4 regions of the Providencia sp. PROV200 genome follow, and region 3 is predicted to be linked to each of the others. Evidence: predicted binding sites of a transcription regulator. Region 3 holds the regulator's gene; each other region holds the start of a gene.
The links. Region 3 encodes PurR, which represses purine synthesis genes. Its sites were predicted from a motif close to CANGCAAACGTTTGCNTG; they were not measured.
Positions count from the first base shown of each region.

Region 1: purH (bifunctional phosphoribosylaminoimidazolecarboxamide formyltransferase/IMP cyclohydrolase) is a predicted target of PurR. The motif match lies at 3,952-3,969, and genes of this name have one in related genera.
Region 2: serA (phosphoglycerate dehydrogenase) is a predicted target of PurR. The motif match lies at 4,407-4,424, and genes of this name have one in related genera.
Region 4: cvpA (colicin V production protein) is a predicted target of PurR. The motif match lies at 1,778-1,795, and genes of this name have one in related genera.

Region 1 is NZ_CP096307.1:432,715-440,283, forward strand. It holds gene M1E86_RS01945 (DUF1481 domain-containing protein) at 1-623, shown strand, start outside; gene purD (phosphoribosylamine--glycine ligase) at 859-2,142, opposite strand; gene purH (bifunctional phosphoribosylaminoimidazolecarboxamide formyltransferase/IMP cyclohydrolase) at 2,160-3,749, opposite strand; gene M1E86_RS01960 (hypothetical protein) at 4,051-4,209, shown strand; rRNA gene M1E86_RS01965 (16S ribosomal RNA) at 4,468-6,007, shown strand; tRNA gene M1E86_RS01970 (tRNA-Glu) at 6,140-6,215, shown strand; rRNA gene M1E86_RS01975 (23S ribosomal RNA) at 6,553-7,569, shown strand, end outside.
Region 2 is NZ_CP096307.1:2,920,391-2,927,959, reverse strand. It holds gene mscS (small-conductance mechanosensitive channel MscS) at 1-596, shown strand, start outside; gene argO (arginine exporter ArgO) at 823-1,458, shown strand; gene M1E86_RS13510 (oxidative stress defense protein) at 1,611-2,345, shown strand; gene M1E86_RS13505 (LysR family transcriptional regulator ArgP) at 2,342-3,253, opposite strand; gene rpiA (ribose-5-phosphate isomerase RpiA) at 3,457-4,119, shown strand; gene serA (phosphoglycerate dehydrogenase) at 4,565-5,815, shown strand; gene M1E86_RS13490 (5-formyltetrahydrofolate cyclo-ligase) at 5,854-6,447, opposite strand; RNA gene ssrS (6S RNA) at 6,567-6,748, opposite strand; gene zapA (cell division protein ZapA) at 6,861-7,190, opposite strand; gene M1E86_RS13475 (YecA family protein) at 7,330-7,569, shown strand, end outside.
Region 3 is NZ_CP096307.1:1,820,736-1,828,304, forward strand. It holds gene punC (purine nucleoside transporter PunC) at 1-511, opposite strand, end outside; gene punR (DNA-binding transcriptional activator PunR) at 634-1,539, shown strand; gene purR (HTH-type transcriptional repressor PurR) at 1,549-2,574, opposite strand; gene sodB (superoxide dismutase [Fe]) at 3,016-3,594, opposite strand; gene M1E86_RS08355 (Grx4 family monothiol glutaredoxin) at 4,075-4,422, shown strand; gene rnt (ribonuclease T) at 4,523-5,167, opposite strand; gene gloA (lactoylglutathione lyase) at 5,295-5,702, opposite strand; gene M1E86_RS08370 (DUF1289 domain-containing protein) at 5,870-6,109, shown strand; gene slyA (transcriptional regulator SlyA) at 6,640-7,074, shown strand; gene M1E86_RS08380 (glycine zipper 2TM domain-containing protein) at 7,530-7,569, opposite strand, start outside.
Region 4 is NZ_CP096307.1:2,567,957-2,575,525, forward strand. It holds gene purF (amidophosphoribosyltransferase) at 1-1,206, opposite strand, end outside; gene cvpA (colicin V production protein) at 1,221-1,724, opposite strand; gene dedD (cell division protein DedD) at 1,904-2,545, opposite strand; gene folC (bifunctional tetrahydrofolate synthase/dihydrofolate synthase) at 2,551-3,840, opposite strand; gene accD (acetyl-CoA carboxylase, carboxyltransferase subunit beta) at 3,830-4,801, opposite strand; gene M1E86_RS11790 (DedA family protein) at 4,906-5,592, opposite strand; gene truA (tRNA pseudouridine(38-40) synthase TruA) at 5,658-6,473, opposite strand; gene M1E86_RS11800 (aspartate-semialdehyde dehydrogenase) at 6,473-7,483, opposite strand; gene pdxB (4-phosphoerythronate dehydrogenase PdxB) at 7,569-7,569, opposite strand, start outside.

The DNA.
Region 1 (7,569 bases), 1.4 Mb from region 3:
TAAGCGCCTGTTCTTCTAATACACCAAAGCTGCCTGAGTTTAGTGCAAGTGGTTTTATTGCTGATGATGGCGTCATTCGTATGTGGCGGCTGAATAATGCACAAAGCCAACCACTCGTCTTAATGGTGGTTTATAGCCCCTATAAAGGCACAGACACTTCCGTTAATTTCTTCGAATACCGCTCCGGTAAACTCTGGCAAATTCGCAGCCAAATCTTGAACCAAAAAAATGGTGATATCACCGAACAATTACGCTTCGATAAAAACAATGACGTTGTTTTTATGCAGCGCGCCCAAGATGGCCATAAAACATCGCTTTCAACAGATGACATCACGCGTTGGCGCTTTGAAGCTGAACGAGTACTTGAGACAAACACTGCGCTTATTGTTGGTGGCGTCAAACTCTATCAAGGTCGCTGGCAACAAGGTAAAGTGACCACCTGTGAAGGTGATGTGCGAGAAATAACCTTCGAGCCCTATGCTGAAAATTGGTTACAGAGCCGTGCGAAAGTGTGGCATTCGCAGTTAAATTTAGCGTGGTTGGAGTCTTCAGAGGGAAATCAGCTTTTGATGGTAGCTGATACCGATTTTTGCCGCTGGCAACCTTCTAAAGATAGCTTATAAATAATCGCTCGTCGTCTTTCGAACCACAGCTATATTGCTACGTTCGCTCACTCTAGTCACATACTTATGTATGCTCCTAGAGATTCTCTCTCTTGCAGTTTTGCTGTGATTCGAAATACTTAGAGCCATTGTCTGTGTGAATGGTCAAAGGCAAAAACAAATTCAAAAAATAGAAAATAAAAAAGCTGATAAAAGTTTCCTCTTATCAGCTCAGGGAATGGTTTAGTACTTTGTATTATTTTATACGAGCGATAGCACGGTAGCCGATATCGTTGCGGTAGAAGCTATCATCCCAGTGAATGGTTTTTGCCACTTCATAAGCTTTTGCTTGGGCTTTAGCGATATCATTACCTAATGCTGTTACGCATAGGACGCGACCACCGGCAGTCACGACTTCTCCATCTTTCATGCGAGTACCCGCATGGAAAACTTTACTATCAGCCGCTTCAGTAGTTGGTAAACCCGAAATTATATCGCCATTGTGGTAGTCGCCTGGGTAACCACCTGCAGCAATTACTACCCCTAAAGCAGGGCGCTCATCCCATAATGAATCTTTACCTGCCAGCTCACCTTTTGCCCCCGCTAAACATAAAGCGACTAAGTCCGATTGCAAACGCATCATAATAGGTTGAGTTTCAGGGTCGCCAAAACGGCAGTTGAATTCGATAACTTTTGGGTTACCTGCTTTATCAATCATTAATCCAGCGTATAAGAAGCCTTGATAGCGGTTTCCTTCCTGATCCATACCTTTAACCGTTGGATAAATAACTTGTTCCATCACGCGTTGGTGTATTTCATCTGTGACAACAGGAGCTGGGGAGTAAGCGCCCATTCCACCTGTATTTAAACCTGTATCACCATCACCGACACGTTTATGATCTTGGCTAGTTGCCATTGGAATGACATTTTCACCATCTACCATAACGATGAAACTCGCTTCTTCACCATCAAGAAACTCTTCGATAACAATACGATGCCCTGCATCACCAAAGGCATTTCCCGCTAACATATCGTGAACAGCTTCTTTTGCTTCTTGTAGGGTCATGGCAACGATAACGCCTTTCCCCGCGGCAAGGCCGTCAGCCTTAATTACAATAGGCGCACCGACTTTATCTAAGTAAGCCAAAGCGGGCTCTATTTCAGTAAAATTTTCATAAGCGGCAGTTGGAATATTGTGACGAGCTAAAAAATCTTTGGTAAATGCTTTTGAACCCTCAAGCTGTGCAGCACCTTGGGTTGGGCCAAAAATAGTTAAACCAGCGGCTTTAAATGCATCTACAACACCAATAACTAATGGTGCTTCAGGGCCGACAATCGTTAAATCAATTTGTTTTTCTTTAGCGAATTGGAGCAGCCCATCAATATCTGTTGCCGAAATATTCACGTTTTCGAGTGTAGGTTCTAATGCTGTTCCTGCATTACCTGGGGCAACATAGACTTTTTCCGCTAAAGGTGATTGCGCAGCTTTCCATGCCAATGCATGTTCACGACCACCACCACCAATAATTAAAATATTCATGACTAGGCTCCTAATAATTAGTGACGGAAATGACGCATATTAGTGAAAAGCATGGCAATACCATGTTCATTTGCGGCTGCAATCACTTCATCATCGCGAATAGAACCGCCAGGTTGGATAACACAAGTTACGCCAACAGCTGCCGCGGCATCAATACCATCACGGAATGGGAAAAAGGCATCTGAGGCCATCGCACAGCCAGCGACTTCTAGACCTTCATCTGCGGCTTTAATACCTGCGATTTTTGCAGAATACACACGGCTCATTTGCCCTGCGCCAATACCGATAGTCATATCATTTTTGGCATAAACGATTGCATTGGATTTTACAAATTTCGCGACTTTCCAACAGAATAACGCATCTTTTAGCTCGCGTTCAGTGGGTTGGCGCTTAGTTACAACGCGAAGTTCTTCTTTTTCAACCATTCCTAAGTCACGGTCTTGCACTAATAAACCGCCATTTACGCGTTTAAAGTCTAAACCTGCAACGGGTTTGCTCCATTCGCCACATTCAAGTACGCGGACGTTTTGTTTAGTTTCAAGAATAGGCAATGCATCTTTAGCAACAGAAGGCGCAATAATGACTTCCACAAACTGACGTTCAATAATCGCTTGAGTGGTTTCTTTATCTAATTGACGGTTAAAAGCAATAATGCCACCAAAAGCCGAAGTTGGGTCAGTTTTGAATGCATTATCATAAGCTGTATGAATAGAATCTCCGATAGCAACACCACAAGGGTTTGCATGTTTGACAATTACACAAGCAGGTTCTTTGAATGATTTAACACATTCAAGAGCTGCATCGGTATCAGCGATATTATTATAAGACAGGGCTTTACCTTGGATCTGCTGCGCAGTTGCAATAGACGCTTCTTTTGGATTTTCTTCTATATAGAAAGCCGCATCTTGATGGCTGTTTTCTCCATAACGCATATCTTGTTTTTTTATAAAGTTTAAATTCAAAGTGCGAGGGAAGCGGCCGGAAGGCTGAGTCGTATCACCGTAATAAGGGGCAACTAATTCACCAAAGTAATTCGCAATCATGCTGTCATAAGCTGCAGTGTGTTCAAAAGCTTTAATTGCGAGGTCAAACCGAGTCGACCAATTTAGTGAGTTCTCGTGGTTATCCATCTCATCAATGATGGTTTGATAGTCATTACTATTTACCACAATTGCGACATCTTTATGATTTTTAGCCGCGGAGCGCACCATGGTTGGGCCGCCAATGTCAATATTCTCTACAGCATCTTCAAGGGTGCAATTTGGTTTTGCCACGGTTTGGGCAAATGGGTATAGATTAACAACGACCATATCGATAGGCGCGATGTCATGTTGTTGCATGATGGCATCATCTGTACCGCGACGCCCTAAAATTCCGCCATGCACTTTTGGGTGCAATGTTTTCACTCGGCCATCCATCATTTCAGGAAACCCTGTGTAATCTGAAACTTCAGTTACGTTTAATCCTGACTCAGCGAGTAACTTTGCAGTACCGCCAGTAGATAGAAGCTCAACACCACGTTGAGATAACGCCTTAGCGAATTCAACAACCCCTGTTTTATCAGACACACTAAGCAGGGCACGACGAATAGGACGAAGCAGTTGCATGAGATAGATCCCTTGGATTTGAATAAATAAGGCAATAACGAATATCAGTCAGTAAAAACTCAAAGAGCTTTTCTTATATACCTATTATATCTATTGATGAAAGCCAAGCGGAATTAGCCCGCTTTCCCTATAACAATATATAAGTCACTAACAATTTCAGAACATAAAAACAAAATCAATGCTGAAATTTCGAGCCAATTGTAACGCAAACGTTTGCGTAATGCGCGGTAATTTTTAAATTATTTTCATGTTGTGGATAACTTGGTGTATAAGTCGGTATAAGTGGGGGTTTTGCTGTGGAATGCAGCAGTTGAACAAAATAATGCAAAAAAGGGGTTGCCAGATTTTTCTGACTCCCTATAATGCGCATCAACTGACCGGGAACAAGACAACGCAAAGCGCGATGAACACTGAAACGGCAGCGAGAGATTCTGAAAAGAAAAAGCAAAAAATTGCTTGACTCTCACGGAGGAAAACGTAATATACGCCTCCTCGCGACAACGACCTCGAAGTCGAAAATCGAAAGATTAGTCGCAACGCTCTTTAACAATTTATCAGACAATCTGTGTGGGCACTCACAGGACACTATCAAAAAAATATTTGATTTTAAGTCTTGAAGAGTGACTAACACGTTAATTCATATATATGAACTAATAGGTAATTTGGTTTCTTCGGAAATCAAACGACAGTAAACATTCTTTGAGCATCAGACTACTTTTAATTGAAGAGTTTGATCATGGCTCAGATTGAACGCTGGCGGCAGGCCTAACACATGCAAGTCGAGCGGTAACAGGGGAAGCTTGCTTCTCGCTGACGAGCGGCGGACGGGTGAGTAATGTATGGGGATCTGCCCGATAGAGGGGGATAACCACTGGAAACGGTGGCTAATACCGCATAATCTCTTAGGAGCAAAGCAGGGGAACTTCGGTCCTTGCGCTATCGGATGAACCCATATGGGATTAGCTAGTAGGTGGGGTAATGGCTCACCTAGGCGACGATCCCTAGCTGGTCTGAGAGGATGATCAGCCACACTGGGACTGAGACACGGCCCAGACTCCTACGGGAGGCAGCAGTGGGGAATATTGCACAATGGGCGCAAGCCTGATGCAGCCATGCCGCGTGTATGAAGAAGGCCCTAGGGTTGTAAAGTACTTTCAGTCGGGAGGAAGGCGTTGTTGCTAATATCAACAACGATTGACGTTACCGACAGAAGAAGCACCGGCTAACTCCGTGCCAGCAGCCGCGGTAATACGGAGGGTGCAAGCGTTAATCGGAATTACTGGGCGTAAAGCGCACGCAGGCGGTTGATTAAGTTAGATGTGAAATCCCCGGGCTTAACCTGGGAATGGCATCTAAGACTGGTCAGCTAGAGTCTTGTAGAGGGGGGTAGAATTCCATGTGTAGCGGTGAAATGCGTAGAGATGTGGAGGAATACCGGTGGCGAAGGCGGCCCCCTGGACAAAGACTGACGCTCAGGTGCGAAAGCGTGGGGAGCAAACAGGATTAGATACCCTGGTAGTCCACGCTGTAAACGATGTCGATTTGAAGGTTGTTCCCTTGAGGAGTGGCTTTCGGAGCTAACGCGTTAAATCGACCGCCTGGGGAGTACGGCCGCAAGGTTAAAACTCAAATGAATTGACGGGGGCCCGCACAAGCGGTGGAGCATGTGGTTTAATTCGATGCAACGCGAAGAACCTTACCTACTCTTGACATCCAGAGAACTTAGCAGAGATGCTTTGGTGCCTTCGGGAACTCTGAGACAGGTGCTGCATGGCTGTCGTCAGCTCGTGTTGTGAAATGTTGGGTTAAGTCCCGCAACGAGCGCAACCCTTATCCTTTGTTGCCAGCGATTCGGTCGGGAACTCAAAGGAGACTGCCGGTGATAAACCGGAGGAAGGTGGGGATGACGTCAAGTCATCATGGCCCTTACGAGTAGGGCTACACACGTGCTACAATGGCGTATACAAAGAGAAGCGACCTCGCGAGAGCAAGCGGAACTCATAAAGTACGTCGTAGTCCGGATTGGAGTCTGCAACTCGACTCCATGAAGTCGGAATCGCTAGTAATCGTAGATCAGAATGCTACGGTGAATACGTTCCCGGGCCTTGTACACACCGCCCGTCACACCATGGGAGTGGGTTGCAAAAGAAGTAGGTAGCTTAACCTTCGGGAGGGCGCTTACCACTTTGTGATTCATGACTGGGGTGAAGTCGTAACAAGGTAACCGTAGGGGAACCTGCGGTTGGATCACCTCCTTACCATTGAAGTGTTTTTGTGAAGTGCTCACACAGATTGTCTGATAGAAAGTAGAGCAATAGGCTATACGTGGGAGACTTATTCGAAAGAATAGGGCTTACATGAGATACCGCGCAGTAAGTGCAATATCTTGTGTCCCCTTCGTCTAGAGGCCTAGGACACCGCCCTTTCACGGCGGTAACAGGGGTTCGAATCCCCTAGGGGACGCCAATTGCGCCGATATCGAGTGAAAGACGATGTCCCCAATAATGATTAAGCCAATTATTTTAATAGTTGGTTTAACAATTATGCTCTTTAACAATCTGGAACAAGCTGAAAATTGAAAACAACGCACATTGTTTATCGCTTAAACAATGTGAGAGTCTCTCAAAAATCTCAACTTGAATAGTGTACTTTGAACTATCGAGTCGACGAGCGAAATGAGTTCAAGGCAGCCCGCGCACAGCAAGCGCAGCGTACTTAAAGTACGTGAGCATTGCGCGCACGGACTAACGCCGAAATCATGAAGCACAGTCACTCGTTGTAAGAAGACACCTTCGGGTTGTGAGGTTAAGCGACTAAGCGTACACGGTGGATGCCTAGGCAATCAGAGGCGATGAAGGACGTGCTAATCTGCGATAAGCGTCGGTAAGGTGATATGAACCGTTACAACCGACGATTTCCGAATGGGGAAACCCAGTGCAATTCGTTGCACTATCGTTTGATGAATACATAGTCAAACGAAGCGAACCGGGGGAACTGAAACATCTCAGTACCCCGAGGAAAAGAAATCAACCGAGATTCCCCTAGTAGCGGCGAGCGAACGGGGAGCAGCCCAGAGTCTTAATCAGCATTAGCATCAGGAGAACGGTCTGGAAAGGCCGGCAGTAAAGGGTGATAGCCCCGTATCCGAAGGTGTTAGTGTTGTGAACTCGACGAGTAGGGCGGGACACGTGTTATCCTGTCTGAATATGGGGGGACCATCCTCCAAGGCTAAATACTCCTGATTGACCGATAGTGAACCAGTACCGTGAGGGAAAGGCGAAAAGAACCCCGGCGAGGGGAGTGAAATAGAACCTGAAACCGTGTACGTACAAGCAGTGGGAGCCTTGATTTATCAGGGTGACTGCGTACCTTTTGTATAATGGGTCAGCGACTTATATTCTGTAGCAAGGTTAACCGTATAGGGGAGCCGTAGGGAAACCGAGTCTTAACTGGGCGAATGAGTTGCAGGGTATAGACCCGAAACCCGGTGATCTAGCCATGGGCAGGTTGAAGGTTGGGTAACACTAACTGGAGGACCGAACCGACTAATGTTGAAAAATTAGCGGATGACTTGTGGCTGGGGGTGAAAGGCCAATCAAACCGGGAGATAGCTGGTTCTCCCCGAAAGCTATTTAGGTAGCGCCTCGTGAACTCATCTTCGGGGGTAGAGCACTGTTTCGACTAGGGGGTCATCCCGACTTACCAACTCGATGCAAACTACGAATACCGAAGAATGTTATCACGGGAGACACACGGCGGGTGCTAACGTTCGTCGTGAAGAGGGAAACAACCCAGACCGCCAGCTAAGGTCCCAAAGTCA
Region 2 (7,569 bases), 1.1 Mb from region 3:
CGGCCTCTGTGATCGCGGTAATGGGTGCGGCAGGTTTGGCTGTTGGTTTAGCATTGCAAAACTCGCTGGGTAACTTTGCGGCAGGTGTGTTGCTGGTGGTATTTAGACCACTAAAAGCGGGAGAGTATGTCTCGATTGGTGCTGTTGAAGGTACAGTGCAAAATGTACAAATATTTTCAACGACATTAAGAACGGCAGATGACCGTATTATTGTTATTCCTAATGGAAAGATCATTGCTGATAACATTATTAATACCAGCCGTGAGCCTAATCGCCGTCAAGATATTATTGTGGGTGTTGCTTATGATTCTGATATTGATGTGGTGAAAAAAGTATTAGGTGATATCGTCGCTGCGGATAACCGTATTCAGCATGCGAAAGGCGTTACTATCCGTTTACATGATATGGCTCCATCATCATTAAATTATTTAGTGCGTTTTTGGACCACCAATGGTGATGCATGGCCTGTATATTGGGATTTGCTAGAAGAGTTTAAGCGAGCGCTGGACAAACATAATATTGGTATCCCATTCCCACAAATGGATGTGCATGTTCATAAACAAAATGCACCTATCAAGCAAGATCCTGCAGAGTAATACTTGGCTAAGTAACATTTAGCAGTTTCACTGAAAATAAGAGCCTGTCTTTGATGGGCTCTTATTCATTTCCCTTTCTTATATTTTTATACTGATATTTTTTCTTACTGATACGTTTTTGGCCATAAGTAATACTTATGACCTATTAGACTTAATCATTTCCACTAATAATTTTTTATCGCTAATATTCATGCATATTAACTGAATAAAAAATTGGAATTAATGCATGTTTTCGATCTATTTACAGGGTGCGCTATTAGGTGCTGCAATGATATTACCGTTAGGACCACAGAACGCATTTGTCTTACAGCAAGGAAGCCGAAAGCAGTTTCATTTTATGAGTGCATTATTATGCGCTCTAAGTGATACAGTTTTAATTGTCGCCGGCGTGTTTGGTGGTAGTGCTCTACTCAGCCAGTCCGAAATATTAATGCAATTGATCACGTGGGCTGGTGTCGTATTTCTTATGTGGTATGGCTATGGTGCGTTTCGTACAGCCCTTAGCCCTGATGAGGTGATACTTCAAACGGAAAGCCGGGCTATCACAAGGTGGAAAGTGATTGTCACACTGTTTGCTGTCACTTGGCTGAATCCACATGTTTATTTAGACACCTTCGTTGTATTGGGCAGTGTGGGAGGCCAATTAGAAAGCCAATTACGACCTTGGTTTACGGCTGGCGCATTAACAGCATCATTTGTGTGGTTCTTTGCATTAGCGATACTTGCTGCTTGGTTTTCTCCTGTACTAAATAAACCACGTTCACAGCGTATTATTAATATTTTTGTCGGTGGCGTGATGTGGTTTATCGCATTTCAACTTGCAATACAGGGGCTTAAGGGGCTCGGTTTGATTTCTCAATAACAATATATCTTCAACAGACACTCAATAATGTTCAATTTCTCATTATTCTGACTGTACTTTTTGTCCCGTGTGTTACTGTTAAATTGAGCTCAGGGATAGTTTATCAGTAATTATCCCTTTTTTAGCGATAAATAATTTTCTTGGGAGGTTCTGTGAAATTAAAATCTTTAGTTTTAGCTGCGATGGTAGCAGGTGCTGCGGTTCCTACCATGTCTTTGGCTGACCCGTTACCCAATGGCCCACACATTACAACTTCGGGTAATGCAATAGTAAAAGCGACCCCAGATATGGCGACGCTGAACATTCTTGTGACAGTCACTGCAAAAGATGCGGCAGCTGCCAAAGCTGGCGTCGATAAGCGAGTTGCAGAGTATTTTGAGTTTCTTAAGAAAAACGGCATTGAAAAAGAAGATATTAACGCGGCAAATGTGCGAACTCAGCCTAAATATGATTACAGTAGTGTGAAGCAAAAATCAACCATCGAAGGCTACACGGCAACACGTTCTGTTGAAGTGAAAGTGAAGAAATTAGACCAACTTAATGTCTTGTTAGATGGTGCTTTAGCCGCAGGCCTGAATGAAATCAACTCAGTACAGTTTGGTGTTGCCAACCCGCAACAGTACCGTGATGAAGCACGGTCTCAAGCGATTAAAAATGCCACAGAACAAGCCAATATCTTAGCTAAAGGCTTTAATGTCCAGTTAGGTCCGGTGTATAGCATTAACTATAATGCACCCGCTGCGGTGCCATATCCAATGGCGGCAAGGAATTATGCTGGGGCGATGAAAGCCTCTGTTGCTGAAGATCTCAAAATTGATGAGACCTATGAACAACAGAGTATTGATTTTAATGACCAAGTCGATGTGGTATTTGAATTAAAACGCTAGCTTTTTGCGGGCTCATCTTCTTGTTTTAACATCTGGCGCCCCGTTTTTAATAGGGCGTCAGTCACCTTTTTCATTGTGCGGCTTTCAGGTGCAAAGCGGTGCCAGTAAAGCATCCGTCTTTGACATAACCCTGGGGTTAAATCAACCAACTCACCATTCGCTAATTCACTTGCTATCTGCAAATGTGGGATCATACAGCAGGTAGAGCCCTGTTTTGCTAACTGTACAAAGGCCTCAGAGGAGTTCACGATATGACATGGAACACTGCCGGGCGATAAACCAAAGTTTTGTTGTACGAAGGCTTGGTGCATATCGTCTAAATGGTCGAAAGCAACTGCAGGGGCTTTTAGTAACGAAGAGCGAGTCACGCCATCTGGGAAGTATTTCGCAGCGAAGTCTGGTGAGGCCACAAAAATATAGTCTAGGGCGCCAAGTTTATCGACTAAACAACCCGGTAAGGCTTGGGGCTGAATACTGATAGCGCCGACCACTTCACCGCGTCTTAAGCGTTCTTGGGTTCGTGTTTCATCTTCAACCTGAATATTTAGGCGAATAGGGCTATTGCCTAATACAGGGTTTAGGGCTGGGAGAAACCAAGTTGCCAAGCTGTCGGCGTTGACGGCAAGTGACAGTAACAAAGGGGTTGAGCCACTATTTTCATCCCCTAACCATTGCTCTTCTAACAGTTCGACTTGATGAAGCAGTGCTAGCAGTTTTTGCCCTTGTTCAGTTGGATGTGGCGGAACGGTACGTACCAGCAGAGGTTGCCCAAATAGGTTTTCTAACTGCTTTATGCGTTGAGACACAGCAGACTGCGTGATGCAGAGCTTTTGAGCCGCGCGCTCAAAGCCGCGTTCACGGATAACGGCATCCAGTGCTTGTAATGCGCGATAGTCAGGGCGCTTCATCAAAAAAATCTCCTTGTTGTTATTCTATTAAGCACTATGCCATATTTTTACACGCAACACTTAAAAATATTATCGTTGTGGTGCAAATCCCAAGAACCGTGACATAAATACAGCGAACAAAGCTGCAACTTATTGGGTGTCCGGTATATACTAGTGTTTAATAACCTTAATCACGACTCAATTAAATCTTAAAAGGCATGAGTATGACTCAGGATGAATTAAAAAAAGCGGTAGGTTGGGCTGCACTTGATTATGTAAAACCGGGCACTATTGTTGGTGTTGGAACGGGGTCAACGGCTTCACACTTCATTGATGCATTAGCGACAATGAAAGGTCAAATAGAAGGTGCGGTATCAAGCTCAGAAGCATCAACTCAAAAACTAAAATCACTGGGAATTACAGTATTTGATTGTAATGAAGTGGATTCATTAGATGTTTATGTTGATGGTGCTGATGAAGTTGACCATCACATGAATATGATCAAAGGCGGTGGTGCGGCTTTAACACGTGAAAAAATTGTTTCAGCAATTGCAAAAACCTTTGTCTGTATTGTTGATGAGTCTAAGCTAGTTGATGTGTTAGGTAAATTTCCACTACCCGTCGAAGTGATCCCAATGGCGCGTAGCTATGTGGCACGTGAACTGGTCAAATTGGGGGGTACGCCAGAGTACCGTCAAAATGTGATTACTGATAACGGCAATGTGATTTTAGATGTCCATAATTTAAATATCGTTGACCCTGTGGCATTAGAAAATACGATTAATGGGATTGCGGGGGTTGTAACCGTTGGGTTATTCGCCAATCGCGGTGCTGATGTTGTTTTGATGGGGACTGCAAACGAAGGTGTGAAAACCATCAAGCTATAATCGATATCATATTTAATTATTCCAATAAGCCAGCGGCGTTATACTCGCTGGCTTATTTGTCTTACTGATATTTTGACATTAGTTTATGCATAGATAGAAGCTAAATTAATTAACCAGTTTTATAAATATCATCAATTTAAAATTTATTTTATTTTTTTTAATACCCAGCTATTTTGGTGATATATCTCACACAAATAGGCATTGTGCAGGAAAAATCCTTATTTTGTGTTATCGCCCCTGATTTTCTACCATTTAACTTCTTTTTCTTCGCGCTTTTTAGCATCCATCAAGCAAACGGTTGTATTGCTACTACGCTATTTTTTGCTATGTTGGTATACGCTTCATAGCTCAAGGTAGATGAATGTCATCTCTCTTGAGCTATGTTAGGCAAACACATGGGTTCATCTGTTATAAATCTTAAGTACGTTCACGATAGGGTAGGGAAATGGTTAAGGTATCTTTGCAAAAAGACAAAATTAAATTTTTACTGCTAGAAGGTGTGCACCAAAGTGCGGTTGATAACTTAAAAGCCGCAGGCTACACCAATATTGAATATCACAAAAGTGCGTTATCCGACGAAGAATTAAAAGAAGCGATTAAAGATGCACGTTTTGTAGGTATCCGTTCCCGTACTCATCTTACTGAAGAAATTTTCGCTGCAGCAGAAAAACTCGTTGCAGTAGGTTGTTTTTGTATTGGAACCAACCAAGTTGATTTAGATGCTGCGGCAAAACGTGGTATCCCTGTATTTAACGCACCATTTTCGAATACACGTTCCGTTGCAGAAATGGTATTAGGCCAATTATTACTTTTACTACGTCGTATTCCTGAAGCCAATATGCAAGCACACCGCGGTATTTGGGAAAAACAAGCTAAAGGCTGTTTTGAAGCGCGTGGTAAGCGCCTTGGGATTGTTGGATATGGTCACATTGGTACTCAGTTAGGGATCTTAGCTGAAGGTATCGGTATGAATGTTTTCTTCTATGATATTGAAAACAAACTCCCTTTAGGTAACGCAACTCAAGTTCGCTCTTTAACTGAACTGCTGAATATGAGTGATGTGGTTAGCTTACATGTGCCTGAAACCCCAAGTACGAAGAATATGTTTGCTAAAGAACAATTCGATCGTATGAAGCCTGGCTCTATATTCATTAACGCATCACGTGGAACAGTCGTGGATATTCCTTCACTGGCCGCTGCGTTAGAAACCAAGCATTTATCAGGTGCTGCGGTGGATGTCTTCCCAAGTGAACCCGCTGCGAACAATGACCCTAATGACCCATTTATCTCTGAATTGATTAAGTTCGACAATGTGATTTTAACACCGCACATTGGGGGCTCTACAGAAGAAGCTCAAGAAAACATTGGGTTAGAAGTGGCAAGTAAACTGGCTAAGTATTCAGATAACGGTTCAACATTATCGGCGGTTAACTTCCCAGAGGTTTCTCTGCCAGTTCATACTGAAGACACAAACCGTTTCTTGCATATTCATGAAAACCGCCCTGGTATTTTGAATAGCATCAACCAAGTCTTCACTGAAAATAACATTAACGTTGTTGGCCAGTATTTACGTACATCAGGCAACGTAGGTTATGTGGTTATTGACGTATTAATGCAAACGCCAAACCAAACAGATGAAGCACTCCAGAAATTAAAAGATTTGCCTGGAACCATTCGCGCGCGTTTACTGTTCTAAGTTACGCTAAAAATGGTGTGAAATGATGGCGCGGGTATTTATGACCAGCGCCATATTTTTTGCGGCGTAATAATTTCGGGTAACGGAATATCCCAGTGCGCGACAGGGAGTTTTTCTACTTGCTGGCAATTATGGGCAAGGCCAATGGGATAAAACCCAGTTTGTTGCCAATTTGCAAGAGTCCTATCGTAGAACCCACCTCCCATCCCTAACCGTTGCCCTTGAGTATCAAATGCCACTAATGGGATAAGCATGATATCTAATTTCTCAAGGGGTAGCACATTTCTGACATCCAGTGGTGGCTCATCAATATTAAATCGGTTTTTAACGAGTTGGCTGTCTGGGCGATAGTGAAGAAATAATAAATGGTGGCGACTAAAAGGGTGTAAAACAGGGAGATAGATTTGTTTGTCTTGGGCCCATAGCGCATGAATGAGCGGTTTGGTGTCAATTTCCCCATCAAAAGAAAGAAACAAAGCAATCGTGTTGGCTTGTGCAATTTTCGGGTGGCTTAATGCATTATGCATGAGTTGCTCAGCGGCACTCTGTTGTTGTTCAAGGCTTAGTTGGCGGCGTGCCTGACGGATAGCTTGACGTACCAGCTGGCGTTGTGTCGAGAGAGAATCTTGCATGTGATAACCTGTTATAAATACGATAAAAACAGTTAACCCAGTAATTATATTACTTAGAGTATATCGCAAGATGGTAAGTTATGTAGAAAACAAATGAAAAATAAGCAGGAACTTAATTGAGGGTCTCCAAGATGCCGTTGTAGGCTGTAACCCTTGAACCCTTGGTTCAAGGTGAACGCAGTTTAGCAACCTTTAGGCTTCCTGAGCGAATCAGGCATGCTCACCAGCGCCATAACCACATTCTATTTAGTTGAAATATCGGCTCAGGGGACTCGCCCACTCACGCGCATCTCAGAGAAATTTGGTTTGAGAACTTATCGTTACTCAGTGATTTCATTGTACGAAACTAGATTTAAAATGCAACCTTAATTTTGTATATTTTTTTTCTACTAGTGTCTGATTAATAAGCAGATTTACTCTAGGGGCAATACCTGCCTCTCAGTAATTTTCACCTGATCGTGCAACGCTTGTTCGATTGTGTGCTGCAACATTTTTATTTTCTCTTCCATATTATAAGCATAATCACGCGTTTTTGTCTTTTCTTGTGCTAATTCGTGACAGACGTTCAATGCTACAATAAAAATAAGTTGTTCCGTGTTGGTCACACCGCTTCTATCTTTTAGATTTTGCAAGCGTTGTTCTAATTCTTTAGCCGACTCAAGAAGGGCCTCTTTTTGTTCTGCTGGGCAATTGACTCGCATTGAGCGCCCGAAAATCTGGATGTCGACAGGTTGTGCGGACATTATACCTCCATACTGAATAATACTCGCCGTAAATACATCATATTTGGCGCAATTAATAGATAAGACAAAAGCATACTGGTCTAGCGGCTATCCTTGATGGTAGCATATCACGAATCATAAGCTAACATGACGAATTCAGATGTCTATACAAAAATCTTTACCAAACTATGAATCACTGGACAAATTGCTACAACAGCACTCAATCGCACTTACTGCTGCGGAGATCCATGGTCTAATAACCGGGTTGATCTGTGGTGGGGGCCGTGACCATAGCTGGCAAACGTTGGTCCATGACCTTGCTAACGATGGCTTAGCGTTCCCACAAACGGTTTCGCAGCCATTACGAGAGCTCTTCGATACCACATTTGACGCACTTGAT
Region 3 (7,569 bases):
GGATCAGGAAAATTGCTTCCCATGTTTGGTGCTCTAGAACCCATGCTCCTAATAATGGGGCTAAAGCCGGGGATAGCGCGACTAGTGGCATGATAGAAGCAAAGACTTTCTGGGTATTTGCCTCATCATAGCGGTCGATAACAAGGGCTTGCCATAAAACTGCCGCGGAGCAGACCCCAACAGCCTGTAAAAAACGTAGTGTTAATAGCTGTGTTGCGGTTTCGACCCAATAAATGGCTAAGCTACTGATAATGAAAATAGTTAAGCCCACAATTAGCACAGGCTTACGGCCAAGTTTGTCTGATAATGGCCCCCATAATAGCTGAGCAAAGGCAAAACCAGCTAAAAAAATACTGAGAGAAGCACTGATGGCGCCTTCAGAGGTATGCAAGGTGTTTTGCATAGCGCCAAATGCAGGTAAATACATATCAATGGCTAAAAAACCTAGCATACTAAGTCCTGCAAGGTAAACCATAAAACCCGGAGAATTTTTTTTCACAGTATTCGACATAATTATTACTTATCTGATATTTAAAAAATTGTTAATGATGATGTCATTGTATAGGCTATTTTTTTAGGTTGTGAAACGGTAATATTTGGATCTTGCCATCAAAATTTTTGAAAGGAGAGGTTATGTGGTCTGCGCATGCACTCGAAGTGATTGATGCAGTTGCTCGAACTGGAAGTTTTAGTGGTGCTGCTGATGAATTGCACCGTGTACCTTCTGCAATCAGTTATACCGTCAAGCAAGTTGAGGAATGGCTTGCTGTTCCTCTATTTGAACGCCGACATCGCGATGTTGTTCTGACAGAAGCAGGGGCGATATTTATTAAGGAAAGTCGTTCTGTTATCAAAAAAATGACAGATACAAGACATCAATGCCAGCAAGTTGCAAATGGCTGGCGCGGGCAATTTAGTATTGCTGTTGATTGTATTGTTAAACCCCAAAGGACAGAACAATTACTTATTGATTTTTATCGTCATTTTCCCGATATTGAACTTTTTATTCACCCTGAAGTGTTTAATGGAGTGTGGGATGCACTTGCTGACGGACGTGTAGATGTTGCGATTGGAGCGACTCGAGCGTCCCCGATAGGCGAAAGATACAGCTTCCGTGATATGGGTTTTATGCCGTGGATGTGTGTCGCAAGTCCAGAACACCCATTAGCCCAAATAGGTGAGAAACTGACTGATGACCAAATGAGAGAGTACCCGAGTTTGTGTCTCGAAGATACCTCTCGTAACCTTCCCAAACGTGATACTTGGGCACTTGATAACCAACGTCGGCTTGTCGTGCCTTACTGGGAAAATGGTTTAGCTTGTTTGGTTAATGGGCTATGTGTTGGAATGGTACCGGAGCATCGAGCAGCTCCGCTTTGTGAAAAAGGCCAATTAGTTGAACTAGCATTAGCACAGCCATTTCCACCCAGTCCTTGTTGTTTAACTTGGGTGGAAAATAGTACATCACCCGCGCTCCGTTGGTTATTGGATTACCTTGGTGATAATGAAACGCTCAACGCAGAGTGGCTTTCAACTTAACGATTTGTCTTATCGACGATAATCGATAAATGGCCCGTCAGCGACAGAGCGACGCTCTACAAGGCGAGGGTGAACTTCAATTGTTTGAGCATCTTCGCGCTTATTAATGATACGGTCGAGCAGCATGGTGAAGGCCATTTGGCCTAAACGCTCTTTGGGTTGGTGGATAGTGGTCAATGCTGGTGTGAAATAGCGCGCATTTCGCACATTATCATAACCAATAATTGAAATGTCTTGTGGAACGCGTAGCCCCATTTCATCAGCCGCACAAATGGCTCCCATCGCCATGATATCGCCACCACAAAATACCGCAGTAGGACGTTGTTTATGGCTTAAAATTTGCATCATTGCTTTATAGCCAGATTCAGGTTCGAAATCACCTTGTACTATCCACTGGTCTTTCAGTGTGATCTTTGCTTCTTCCATTGCTTTTTTGAAGCCTGTTAAGCGGCCGATACCGGTGTTTCTTTCAAGCGAGCCAGGGATCACACCAATATCACGGTGCCCACGGTCAATTAAATAGCGGCCTGCAAGATACCCACCATGGAATGAATTATCAATAATACTGTCTGTAAAATCACCTCGGGAGGTTCCCCAATCCATCACCACCATTGGGATATTACGATAGTCTTCAAGCATACTAATTAACGTATCTGGATATTCAGAACACATCACAAGTAGGCCATCAACGCGCTTTTGCGCTAACATTTGCAAATATGCTTTTTGTTTTCCCAAATTATTATGAGAATTACAAAGTATAAGTGTGTAACCTTTTTCATAACAACTATTTTCAACTGATTCAATTACTTCTGCGAAATAAGGGGCTTCGCTTGAGGTTGCGAGTAAGCCAATCGACTTTGTATGATTAACTTTTAAACTACGGGCAACCGCACTTGGCGAATAATTAAGCTCTTTAATTGCAGCCCAAACCGCAGCCTTGGTGTCATCAGCCACAAAGCGCGTTTTATTAATAACATGGGATACGGTTGTGGTGGATACGCCAGCGCGCTTCGCCACATCTTTAATCGTTGCCATGGGGGAAGAAAACTCCTGACCAATAACCGGTCTCTATAATAATTCTTGTTAAAAAATTACCTGCATATTGATGCATTGATCCTTTGCTGGCAATAACTTAGCGATTTGTTGTCGATTTTGTCTGATCTAGCGCAAAAACGAAAGAAATAATTGATGTTATAACATGTGATATAGACACTAGTTTTACTTTTTTAGATATGTATACTTAATAACCTTAATTAATGAGTGGTTATTTGTTAATTCAATGACATTAAAATGAGAGGAACTCATGGATACAGATTTTAAATATGGATTGCTTGCTGCATTGGGCTCATTAGCACTGATTATTTTTCTTGCTGCACATATTTTCTGATTTTATTCCAGCCTCGAGTAGGTGAAATAAAAGGGCGAGTACATCTCGCCCTTGTCAATTTAGTCTTTGTTTCGATACTTGCTAGAGGACTATGCTAAGTTTGCTTCCACAAATTTCCAATTAACCAGTGCCCAGAAGTTTTCTAAGTATTTAGGGCGGGCGTTGCGGTAATCGATATAGTATGCATGCTCCCAAATATCAACGGTTAACACAGGTTTGTCGTCACCAGAGATTGGGGTCGCAGCATTCGATGTATTGACGATTGCAAGGCTACCATCTGCTTTTTTTACTAACCAAGTCCATCCAGCACCGAAGTTTTTGGTTGCGGCATCAGTAAACTGAGCTTTAAATTCAGCAAAAGAACCGAATGCTTTATTAATCGCTTCCGCAACTTTGCCTGTCGGCTCGCCACCAGCGTTTGGCGCTAAGCAATTCCAATAGAAAGTGTGGTTCCAAACTTGTGCCGCGTTGTTAAAAACCCCAGCTTCAGAAGTTTTGATAATTTCTTCTAAAGATTTTCCTTCAAAGTTAGTACCTTTGATGAGGTTATTTAAGTTAACAACATAAGTGTTGTGGTGTTTACCATAGTGATATTCTAAGGTTTCTGCAGAGATATAAGGTTCTAAAGCATCTTTTGCATACGGTAAAGCGGGTAGTTCAAATGACATTGCGTACTCCTTGATTGCTTTTATATCAAAATACTCAGGGTGTTTGCTCTTAAAATGAGCAAAATAATATGTCACAGCTTATCATTAGAGTTTCGCCTATTGGCGATATGATACTTAATATATTAATAATAGCACGATCAACCTTACAAAGGTAAAGGTAATGATGCGGCTAAGATGCTAACAGATAAATAGAAAAATTACAGATAAAAATCATATAGATATTGTAGGTGGGGAACCTAAGTACATTAAATTTCAGTTCTTACCTAGAAATAGCTACTTGTTTGACTTAGGTAAAGAGAAGATAGAAAAGGTGCCTTTTTGTTTTTTGGAATGTTATAGTAATGCCCCTATAAAACTGGCATATTGTATGAAACAATTCAGTTTCTTATTATATCAGTCAATGTGTTCTGTTAAGTTGAGGTAGACTCTCAGTTACCGGCTGACTGCAAAACCTGCATCTTTGTTTTAAGGAAGTTAAAAATGACAACTATTGAAAGAATTGAGCGCCAAATTAAAGAAAACCCAATTTTATTATATATGAAAGGCTCTCCTAAACTTCCGAGCTGTGGTTTTTCTGCTCAGGCAGTACAAGCTCTGTCTTCTTGTGGTGAACGTTTTGCCTATGTTGATATCTTGCAAAACCCAGATATTCGTGCGGAACTGCCAAAATATGCAAATTGGCCAACTTTCCCTCAACTGTGGGTTGATGGTGAGCTAGTCGGTGGTTGCGATATTATCATGGAAATGTTCCAGCGTGGTGAGCTGCAATCTCTAATTAAAGAAACGGCTGATAAATACCGTTCAGCAGATGAAGCTAGCGCAGACTGATTTAAACAATAAATAAAAGACTAAAAAACCGTATTTGGTAAAAGCATTGATGACTTTCTACTAAATACGGTTTTTTTATATTATTGCTATTGATAAAAAGTTATTGAGAATCTTCAATAATTGGCCAGCCACCCAATTTTTTCCATTTATTAACAATTTCGCAAAATAGCAGAGCGGTGCGATTCGTATCATACAGGGCGCCGTGTGCTTGTTTGCCATCAAATGGGATACCTGCAGAAACACATGCTTTTGCTAAAATTGTTTGACCAAATGCTAAGCCACTTAATGCCGCGGTATCAAAGGTTGCAAATGGATGGAACGGGTTACGTTTTAAACCTGCTCGTTCGGCGGCATTCATGACAAAACTGTGATCAAAATTTGCGTTATGAGCAACAATAATTGCGCGATTACAATCAGTATTTTTCATGCCTTTGCGGATGACTTTAAATATTGCATGAAGAGCCTCATATTCGCTAACAGCACCGCGTAGAGGGTTAGTTGGATCAATTCCAGTAAAGGCAAGAGCGGATGGCTCAAGATTTGCGCCTTCAAAAGGTTCTACATGAAAATGTAATGTTTCATCCATGGAGAGCCAGCCGTCTTTATCCATTTTTAAGGTGATGGCTGCAATTTCTAACAGGCCGTCAGTTTTTGCATTAAACCCACCTGTTTCAACATCAATAACGACAGGATAGTATCCCCTGAATCGGTTCACTAGGGCATTTGGATTGTTTTTTTCAGACATTAGGACTTTCAGTTTTAGTTTTCTGGTTGGATGACATTATGCCAAAACCAGTAAAAATTTGCAGGTAAAGGGTGATAAAAGTTTAGGTGTTAGAATAGGCACCTAAACTTTTAGATTATATAGCTAATTAATGGCCTAAGCCTTTACTTGCGCTTTTGTTTTCGATCAGCTCAATTTTATAGCCATCTGGGTCTTCGACAAATGCAATTATAGTTGTTCCGCCCTTAACTGGGCCTGCTTCACGTGTTACGTTACCACCTGCACTGCGGATAGCATCGCAGGTTTTTGCAACATCATCGACACCTAAGGCGATATGACCATATGCGTTACCCATATCATATTGGTCAACCCCCCAGTTATAGGTTAGCTCTATCACAGCGCCTTCACTTTCATCGCTGTAACCAACAAATGCGAGAGAGTATTTATACTCTGTATTTTCACTGGTTCTTAATAAGCGCATACCTAACACTTTTGTGTAAAAGTCAATAGAACGCTGCATATCAGTAACACGTAACATAGTATGGAGTAAGCGCATTTTTAAACCTCTTGGAATCAGCCTGAATCGATTTATCTATTAATATAACGTGCTTAAATTAATAAATACAATGATTACAGTTTGTTTTTTGAACAAATAATGGTAATACTCATTTCTAGGAGTATATCATACATTTATGGTGATTTTTTCTTTTTAAGGGGAAAGTTATGGCTGAACAACTTGAATTTTTTGAGATCCCCAGCCCTTGCCGTGGTATATGTCAAAGTAATGAACAAGGCTATTGTCGAGGTTGCTATCGCACTCGTGATGAGCGCTTTAATTGGTTAAAGTTTTCGGATAGTGAAAAACGAAATGTACTTCGTTTATGTCGTCAACGCCATTTAAGAATATTAAATAAAAAAATAGCTCAAGAAAATACCATCGATACACAACAACAACTTTTCTAGTTTTCTGTTTGAAAATAATGATAAAAAATCAAATGTTTTATTTTCAATATAAATTAATCCTCAATAAATTATTAGCATGCTATTTATTTCTTAGTTTATATTTCAATGAAATTTTATTTATTAAAAATTAGTATAGGTTAAATTAAAATGACTGTAATTAACATGATTTTAAGATTAACTATATTTGTTTGTTTTTTAAAGGCTTATGAAGCATTGTTTTTTTTATTGTTATTCACGACTGCTATAAGAGCTAAAATAGATAGATCAAAAAGGAGAGTGCGGCTATTCTTATTAATAAGATAATTGATAGATTATCTCGTTAAACTCAGGTTGAAAAAATGTAGGAATCAACGACATATTAATTAGAGTTATATCGCATAATAAATCAGCTATTGTAACTAGATATAGGTATTTAATGGCTAATATATAAATAAAAAGTTGTAAATATAAAGGGAAATTAATATATAATCCAAAAATAATATGAAGATGGTATATTTTTTTGACATTATAATTATATAAAGGAGGGTAAATTGGAATCACAAATTGGGACAGAGTTATCACGTGTTGTTCGCATGTGGAGAGCATTAATCGACTATCGTTTGAAGCCTCTTAAACTAACACAAACACATTGGGTGACATTACATAATATAAGTCAACTACCGCCTGAACAATCTCAAATACAGTTAGCGAAAGCGATTGGTATTGAACAGCCTTCATTAGTAAGGACTCTAGACCAATTAGAGGAAAAAAAACTTATTTCTAGGCATACTTGTACAAATGATAGGAGAGCTAAAAGGATAAAGTTAACGGAAGAATCTGAACCCTTTATTAAAACGGTAGATCAAGTCATAAACAATACGCGTATAGAGATATTGAATAATATTAGTAAAGATGAACTTTATCAATTATCACAGTTACTTATGAAGCTTGAAAAAAACATTTTAAGATTACAAAATGATTCATGATGTGAAAATAATATACCTAACTAATAAATAGTGTGCTAATCATTAAACTAACAATTAAGTAATCGGCCTATGTGATTTGTATGATGGTGAAATAGAAATAGGCAATGGGAATAATAATTACACCCAGTTATGACTTTTTATAATTCATTGCCTTTAAATATAATTAAAGCTGTTAATTATATTTACCTACGGTTTTCTAATTGTTAGCTGGATAATTTATTAGTGCGTATTAATTAATAATAAAAAATTTATAAAAAAGGGGGGGGGAAGTAGCTTTTAGGCACGAAAGCAAGGGGGTTATTTGTAAGCAAGAAACTGTATTACCTAAAAGCGATACATGATGAATATAAAATATAATTATATAACATAAAGTAACTATATTATTCAGCAATATTATTTTTAAGGCATACTCACTGGCTAATGTCGGTGAGTATACCTAATTTAGTATCGTAAGATTACCGAGGAGACACAGTCACTGTATTTCCGCTATTTGCA
Region 4 (7,569 bases), 750 kb from region 3:
GAAACGCACTTCGGGTGCCGCTGAGGCAAAGTAAACATTTTTTGCTCCAGCTTCGCGTGCTAGCTCAACAATTTGCTCAGATGTTGTTCCGCGCACAATTGAGTCATCGATGAGTAAGACGTTTTTATCACGAAACTCTGCACGATTCGCATTAAGTTTACGACGCACGGATTTACGACGCTCTTGCTGACCCGGCATGATAAATGTACGGCCTACATAACGGTTTTTCACAAAACCTTGGCGGTAGGGTTTATCAAGAATATGTGCGATTTCTAGCGCAATATCACACGATGTTTCTGGGATAGGGATCACCACATCGATATTTAAATCTTCCCATTCACGGGCAATTTTGGCGCCCAGTTTTTGCCCCATACGTAATCTTGCGTTATATACCGACACTTTATCAATAAAAGAGTCTTGGCGAGCAAAATAGACATATTCAAAGATACATGGGGTTAATTGTGGGTTGTCAGAACATTGGCGTGTAAATAATTGCCCTTTTTCTGTCACATATACCGCCTCACCCGGAGCCACATCGCGTAAAAATTCGAAGCCTAAAGTGTCGAGTGCAACACTTTCTGAAGCGACCATGTATTCGTGCTCACCACTTTCAGTAATGCGGCGCCCTAGTACTAATGGGCGAATTCCATGAGGGTCACGGAAGGCTAACATGCCATGGCCAATAATTAATGCCACGCATGCATATGCACCGCGTATTTTTTTATGCATGGCAGACACTGCGCTGAAAACATTGTCTGGCTCAAGAGGGAAATGATCAAACCTATCCAACTCATGCGCTAATACGTTCAGTAGTATCTCAGAATCAGAGGTAGTGTTAACATGGCGGCGAGCGGTTTCAAATAAGCTTCGCGTTAATTCGTGCGCATTTGTCAGATTACCATTATGTGCAAGGGTAATACCAAAAGGTGAGTTTACATAGAAAGGCTGTGCTTCTGATGCACTCGAACTGCCTGCTGTAGGATAACGAACATGGCCCAACCCCATACAACCTTGTAGTCTGAGCATATGTCGGGTTTCAAAGACGTCTTTTACAAGGCCATTCGCTTTACGTAAACGAATATTATTTTTGCCATCAATTGTGGCAATACCTGCTGCATCTTGCCCACGATGCTGAAGCACCGTGAGAGCATCATAAATTGATTGGTTTACCGGTGTAACACCGGCGATACCGACAATACCGCACATTTAGTCTTTCCTCATCAGCCAGACGGAGAAATGTTCTCCGGTAGGAAACTTGACGCATTTTGCAGGTAGTCAAAAAACCACCTGATTATATGACTGAACTGCGGAATAAGTTCCGAACGTTGCCAATCCTCACTTTGAGGTAATGGTGTAAATGTATCGAGAAAAAACAGCAATGCCGAAACAATCAGTACACCACGCAACGCGCCGAAGCAGATCCCCAGAACCCGATCTGTGCCTGATAACCCGGTTTTTTGTACTAACGAGCTAATCACATAGTTCACCACCGCGCCAACAATTAATGTGGCAATAAACAGTGCGGCGATAGCAATGCCATTCCTAACCAGTACATCCTCAAAGCGAGTAAAATAGCCCGCTAAATAAGGGTAGAATGTACTCGCAACAAAAAAAGCACAGCCCCATGTAACCAATGAGAGCGCCTCTCGTACAAACCCACGGATCAAGCTAACTAGTGCCGAGAAGCCAATAATGGCGATAATTGTGTAATCTATCCAGACCATATTTTATTCCAAAATTCGCACTCACGACATCAGCGAAGTGCATTCTAACAGAAAACGAAAACGTTTGCGTAACCATTTTTCTATCAAATTTAAAAAAATAGCGGCGAAAAGAAAAAATCATAATCGCCGCAGTAAGTTACTAAATCCCCTTACCTTTTAGGGATTATTGAAATTCTATTTTAAGGTTTATAGCTTTGAATTATTCCTTTTGTTCCCGTAATCTTGTTCAATTCAGGTAAAGCTGCTTCTAAGCGCTGCCTTGAGGCTTCTGGCCCTACGTAAATACGTGTGAGTTTATTATTCACCGGTTTTGCGGGAACCGTATACACTTGGTAACCAGACAACCTTAGTTTAGCGACTATCTCCTCAACTTTACTTGCATTGTTCAATGCAATCACTTGCACCACAAATGCTTTGCCCTGCGGCTGAGGTTTTGGCTCGGGCTTAGGTTCAGGCTTCGGTTGTGGTTTCGGTTCAACTTTAGGTTCTGGCTTAGGTTCTGGCTTGACTGGCTCAACGACACTCGGTGCAGGGACTGTTGCCGATGGCCGCGTTTCAACCCGTTCATTTTGCTGCTGCGTAATGGCTTCTGACAACATGGCTTCAGAAGCCCCTTCTGAAGAAGCGGTGGTTGTCGTACTCACAATAGGCGCTATTGCCTCAATATCTTCTTCATCACCCGGTTTAGGGATAATAGGAATGGCCGCAAATTCATTTTCATTGTATTTCTTATCGCCATCAAGCAGAGCAGGAAGCACAATGACCCCCACTGCAACAAGCACAATGGCGCCAGCAAGTCGATTCTGAAATTTACTAGCCACCGGCACTATCCTTCTTGATTTTCCAATAACATCATGACGTGAGCGACGGTATGAAATGACCCGCACACCACAATCACATCTTGCTCGTTCGCATCGATGCAAGCTTGTTGCCACGCTTTTTCTACGCTGTCAAACTGGTTAGCCGCCGGTAAATATTGACTAAGTTCGGCCACATCGGCTCCCCTAAACTCAGTGAGTGGCGCGAGGTACCAGTCGGTGACTTGTTGAGACAAGCACTCAAGCGTCCCTTTGATATCTTTATCGCCTAGCATCCCAACCACCGCGCGAATGCGACGGTTTTTAGTTTCTGGTAAGGTAGCTAATTTACTGACTAAGTACCCAGCTGCATGTGGGTTATGAGCGACATCCAATATCATTAACGGTTTTTCACCGATAATTTGGAACCGTCCCGGTAATTGAGCCGATTTCAAGCCTTGATGAATAGCGGGTTCAGTCACTATCTGGGCAATATCAGTGTCAATTTCCAGTAAGCAACTCACCACACCCAGCGCTGTTGCTGCGTTCGCTAAAGGTACATTAGGTAACGGTAAATTATGCCATTCACGCTGTGAACCTTTCCATGACCAACTATTCGCTTGTTCACTGTATTGCCAATCTGTACCTCGGCGAAATAGCTGTGTACCAAGCAGCTCAGCCACTTCGCCAATTGAGGCTGGCATGTCCGGCTCACCGACCACTGCATAGTGACCTTTGCGGAAAATACCGGCTTTTTCATAACCAATATGTTCACGGTCTGCACCTAGCCAATCTGTATGGTCTAAGGCAATACTGGTGATCGCCGCAATATCCGCATCAACGACATTGGTCGCATCTAACCGACCGCCTAAACCGACTTCTAAAATCACAATATCGAGTTTAGCTTGCTTAAATAATTGTAAAGCCGCCAAGGTACCGTATTCAAAATAGGTCAGCGAAATATCTGCACGTTGTGCTTCAATTATGGCAAACGCCTCACAAAAATCAGACTCAGGGAGCTCCTGGCCTTGAATACGAACGCGTTCGGTATAACGAATAAGGTGCGGTGAACTGTAAACCCCAACCTTTAACCCAGAAGCCATAAAAATGGACTCTAGTGTATGGCACGTTGTTCCTTTGCCGTTGGTTCCAGTGACTGTGATAACTTTGGGAGCAGGTTGCGTTAGGTTCATTTTCCTAGCAACTTGACCGACTCGATCCAACCCCATATCAATATTTTGGCTATGTAAGTCGGTGAGATAAGAAAGCCAAGCCTCCAAAGGAGACTTGGCGTTAGGAATGATTAGATTACTCATCATCTTTTTTATGCTTTTCAGAATCCTTTTTTGGCTCTTGGGCATCTAGTTCATCAACGGCATCAATATCGATTTCAACCGTTTCCGCTACAATGATAGGTGTCTCATTAAAGCTCGGTTTATTGGTTAACATCGCCAATATTTCAGCTAAACGGTCACGCATCTCAGGGCGGCGAACTATCATATCAATCGCGCCTTTCTCAAGTAAGAATTCACTGCGTTGGAAGCCTTGTGGTAATTTTTCACGAACCGTTTGTTCGATAACACGCGGCCCAGCAAAACCGATTAATGCTTTCGGCTCTGCCACGTTAATATCACCTAACATCGCTAAACTAGCAGACACTCCCCCCATGGTTGGGTCGGTCAATACTGAAATGTAAGGTAAACCACGTTCTTGCATTTTTGCTAATGCGGCACTGGTTTTTGCCATCTGCATCAATGATAACAAGGCTTCTTGCATACGAGCTCCGCCACTCGAAGAGAAACACACCAATGGGCAGTTATCTTCCAGTGCTTGCTCAACCGCACGTACAAAACGCGCACCGACAACAGAGGCCATTGAACCGCCCATAAAGGCGAATTCAAATGCTGCTGCTACAACAGGCATGCCTTTCAATGTGCCTTTTAGCACGATGATCGCATCTTTTTCACTCGTTTCTTTTTGCGCTGCAGCAATACGGTCTTTGTATTTTTTTGAATCTTTGAACTTAAGAATATCTTTTGGCTCAAGCTCACTGCCTAATTCCGTTGTTGAGTTTTCATCAAGGAAGGTTTCTAAGCGCTGACGTGCGTGAATTCGCATATGGTGGTCACATTTAGGACACACAGATAAATTACGTTCTAATTCAGCACCATATAATACTTGCCCACAGCTATCGCATTTAGTCCAAACCCCTTCTGGGATATTGGCTTTGTGTGATTGGGTCAAGTTACCTTTCTTTAAAATTTTTTCAATCCAGCTCATTAATGGACCTTTTTGTCTGATTCACTCTGGTTATCACCAGTATGTAATTTTTTGCCATTAAACCACAATGATATCTCACTGTAGATAAAAACTTGTTAAACCGCTTAGCGGTTATCGATTTTTTGCGCTGCCGCACGCTTTTCTTTCGCCGCTATTCGACGATGACGAATAATTTCAACCACACCCGGCAGAATTGAAACAAAGATAATCGCGACTATCAGTAATTTCAAATTGTTTTGCACGAACGGTAATTCACCAAAGAAATAACCCGCATAAGTGAATAATAATACCCAAATAAACGCGCCCGTCACATTATAAAAAGCAAAGTGACGATAAGACATTTTCCCCATTCCTGCAACGAATGGTGCAAAAGTTCTGACTATCGGCACAAAGCGTGCCAGTATAATCGCTTTACCGCCATGTTTTTCATAAAAAGCATGAGTTTTATCTAAATAAACACGACGAAAAATCTTCGAATCTGGATTTTTGAATAATTTTTCACCAAAAATACGCCCGATAGTGTAGTTCACCGCATCACCAATTATTGCCGCAGTGATCATTAAAGCGACCATTAAATGGACATTCAGGTCATTGCTGTCTAATGACGCAATCGCGCCAGCAACAAATAATAACGAATCTCCAGGTAAAAATGGTGTGACCACTAACCCTGTTTCACAAAATAGGATCAGAAATAGGATACCATAGACCCATGTACCATAATCTCTGACCAGTTCAGCAAGATGGACATCGATGTGTAAAATAAAGTCGATAATAAACGTGATAAATTCCATAAAATCCTCATTGATAATAGCATCCATGCTATTTACAAAAATTATGAGATAAATAAAAATTCGCTTTACATCAGTTCATCTGCCAGAAAAAGCGGCCCCATCACATTCTGAGGCAACTCAAATTTCTCTGGGTAATCGACACTCACTAAATACAACCCTTCCGCTTTTGCGGTTGCAGCTGCCTTGGTACGGTCTTTTAACTCAAGAAGATGCGCCATCCAATCAATGTTTTGATTGCCACAACCAATCTCCAACAGACTTCCGACAATATTTCTCACCATATGGTGAACAAACGCATTGGCTTTGATGTCTACCACCACATAATTACCGTGGCGGCTGACATTCACATGCATCACATTACGCCATGGCGACTTCGACTGACACTGGACTGCTCTGAATGAGGTAAAATCACGCTCACCCAATAGCGCCTGTGCCGCTTCATGCATTCTTTTTTCATCGAGTGGGTAATGAAAATGCGTTACGCCATTCGATAAAATTGCAGGCCGATAACGATGATTAAAAATCACATAGCGATATCGACGCGCTGTTGCACTAAAACGTGCATGAAACTCTTCAGCTACAGGTTTACACCAGCGGACAGCGATATCTGCTGGTAAATGGGTATTAGCCCCCATCGTCCAAGCCGCCTCTTTACGGATGGCCGAGGTTTCAAAATGCACCACTTGGCCTGTGGCATGCACACCAGCATCGGTACGCCCTGCGCAAAACACGCTAATTGGCTCCGCAGCAATCTTTGATAAAGCTTCTTCTAAGCAGCCTTGAACACTTTTGACTTCTTGCTGACGTTGCCAACCAAAGTAACGACTGCCGTTGTATTCAATACCTAATGCGATTCGATACAACTGTGTAGACTCAGACATTAGTAAAACAGCTCCTGAGCCAGTTTTTCTGCTGTTTCTACCGCCATCAATGCCCCACCGAAACGCACGTTATCAGCCACTGACCAAAATTGTAAAATTTCAGGTATGCCGTAATCATTGCGTACACAACCAATACTGAGTTGATCATGACCTGACGCTTCAGTTACCTGTGTAGGATAATCTCCCTCTTCTGAGACCTGAATATCGTCAAAACGTTCAAGTTCATCGTTAACTTCTTCTGCACTCATTGGGCGCAATGTTTCTAAATGAACAACTTGTGCATTACCATAAAAAACAGGAGATTGGATAAAACTCACCGCCACTGGCAAACCATCGTCTTGCAGTACCTTACGCACTTGCTCAACCAAACGACGTTCGTGAACCACACTGCCTTCCATGTCAGCCAGTAATGGCAACATATTGAACGCGAGTTGCTTACTAAAACGACCTTCTTCTGCAGGAATACCATTCAATAAACGCGCACTTTGCCCGGCCAGTTCGTCGACAGCAGCTTTACCATAACTGGAAACCGACAGCATATTTGTTAAGGTAATACGCCCTAACCCTGCGGCATCCACCAGCGGTTTAATTGCTGTTAATAGTTGGCTTACCGAGCTATCTGCCAATGAAATAATATTACGGTTGCGATAATCAGCTAGCACGTGCGGATTCACATTTGGCACGACCAACGGCACATCCGGTTCTTGGGCAAAGACACCGCTAGTATCGATAACAATACACCCTTCTTGCGCTGCCAAATCGGCATATTCTAGGCTCACACCTTCATTGGCAGCAAAAAAGGCTATTTGTGCCTGTGACCAATCAAAATCGGCCACATTTTCAACTTGAATACTTTTACCATTAAAGCGTACGCTCTCCCCTGCACTACGCTCGCTGGCAAGTAAATACAATTCGCCGACTGGGAATTCTCTTTCTTGTAACAGTGAAATAATCGCTTCACCTACAGCACCGGTTGCGCCCAATACTGCAATATTCCAACCTTCAGTCATGGCTATTCCTCTAAAAAATAAAAAAATCAAACAACCCCCAATTATTAGGGGCTATTTAATTAGATGTTCATTTTAACTACATTTAT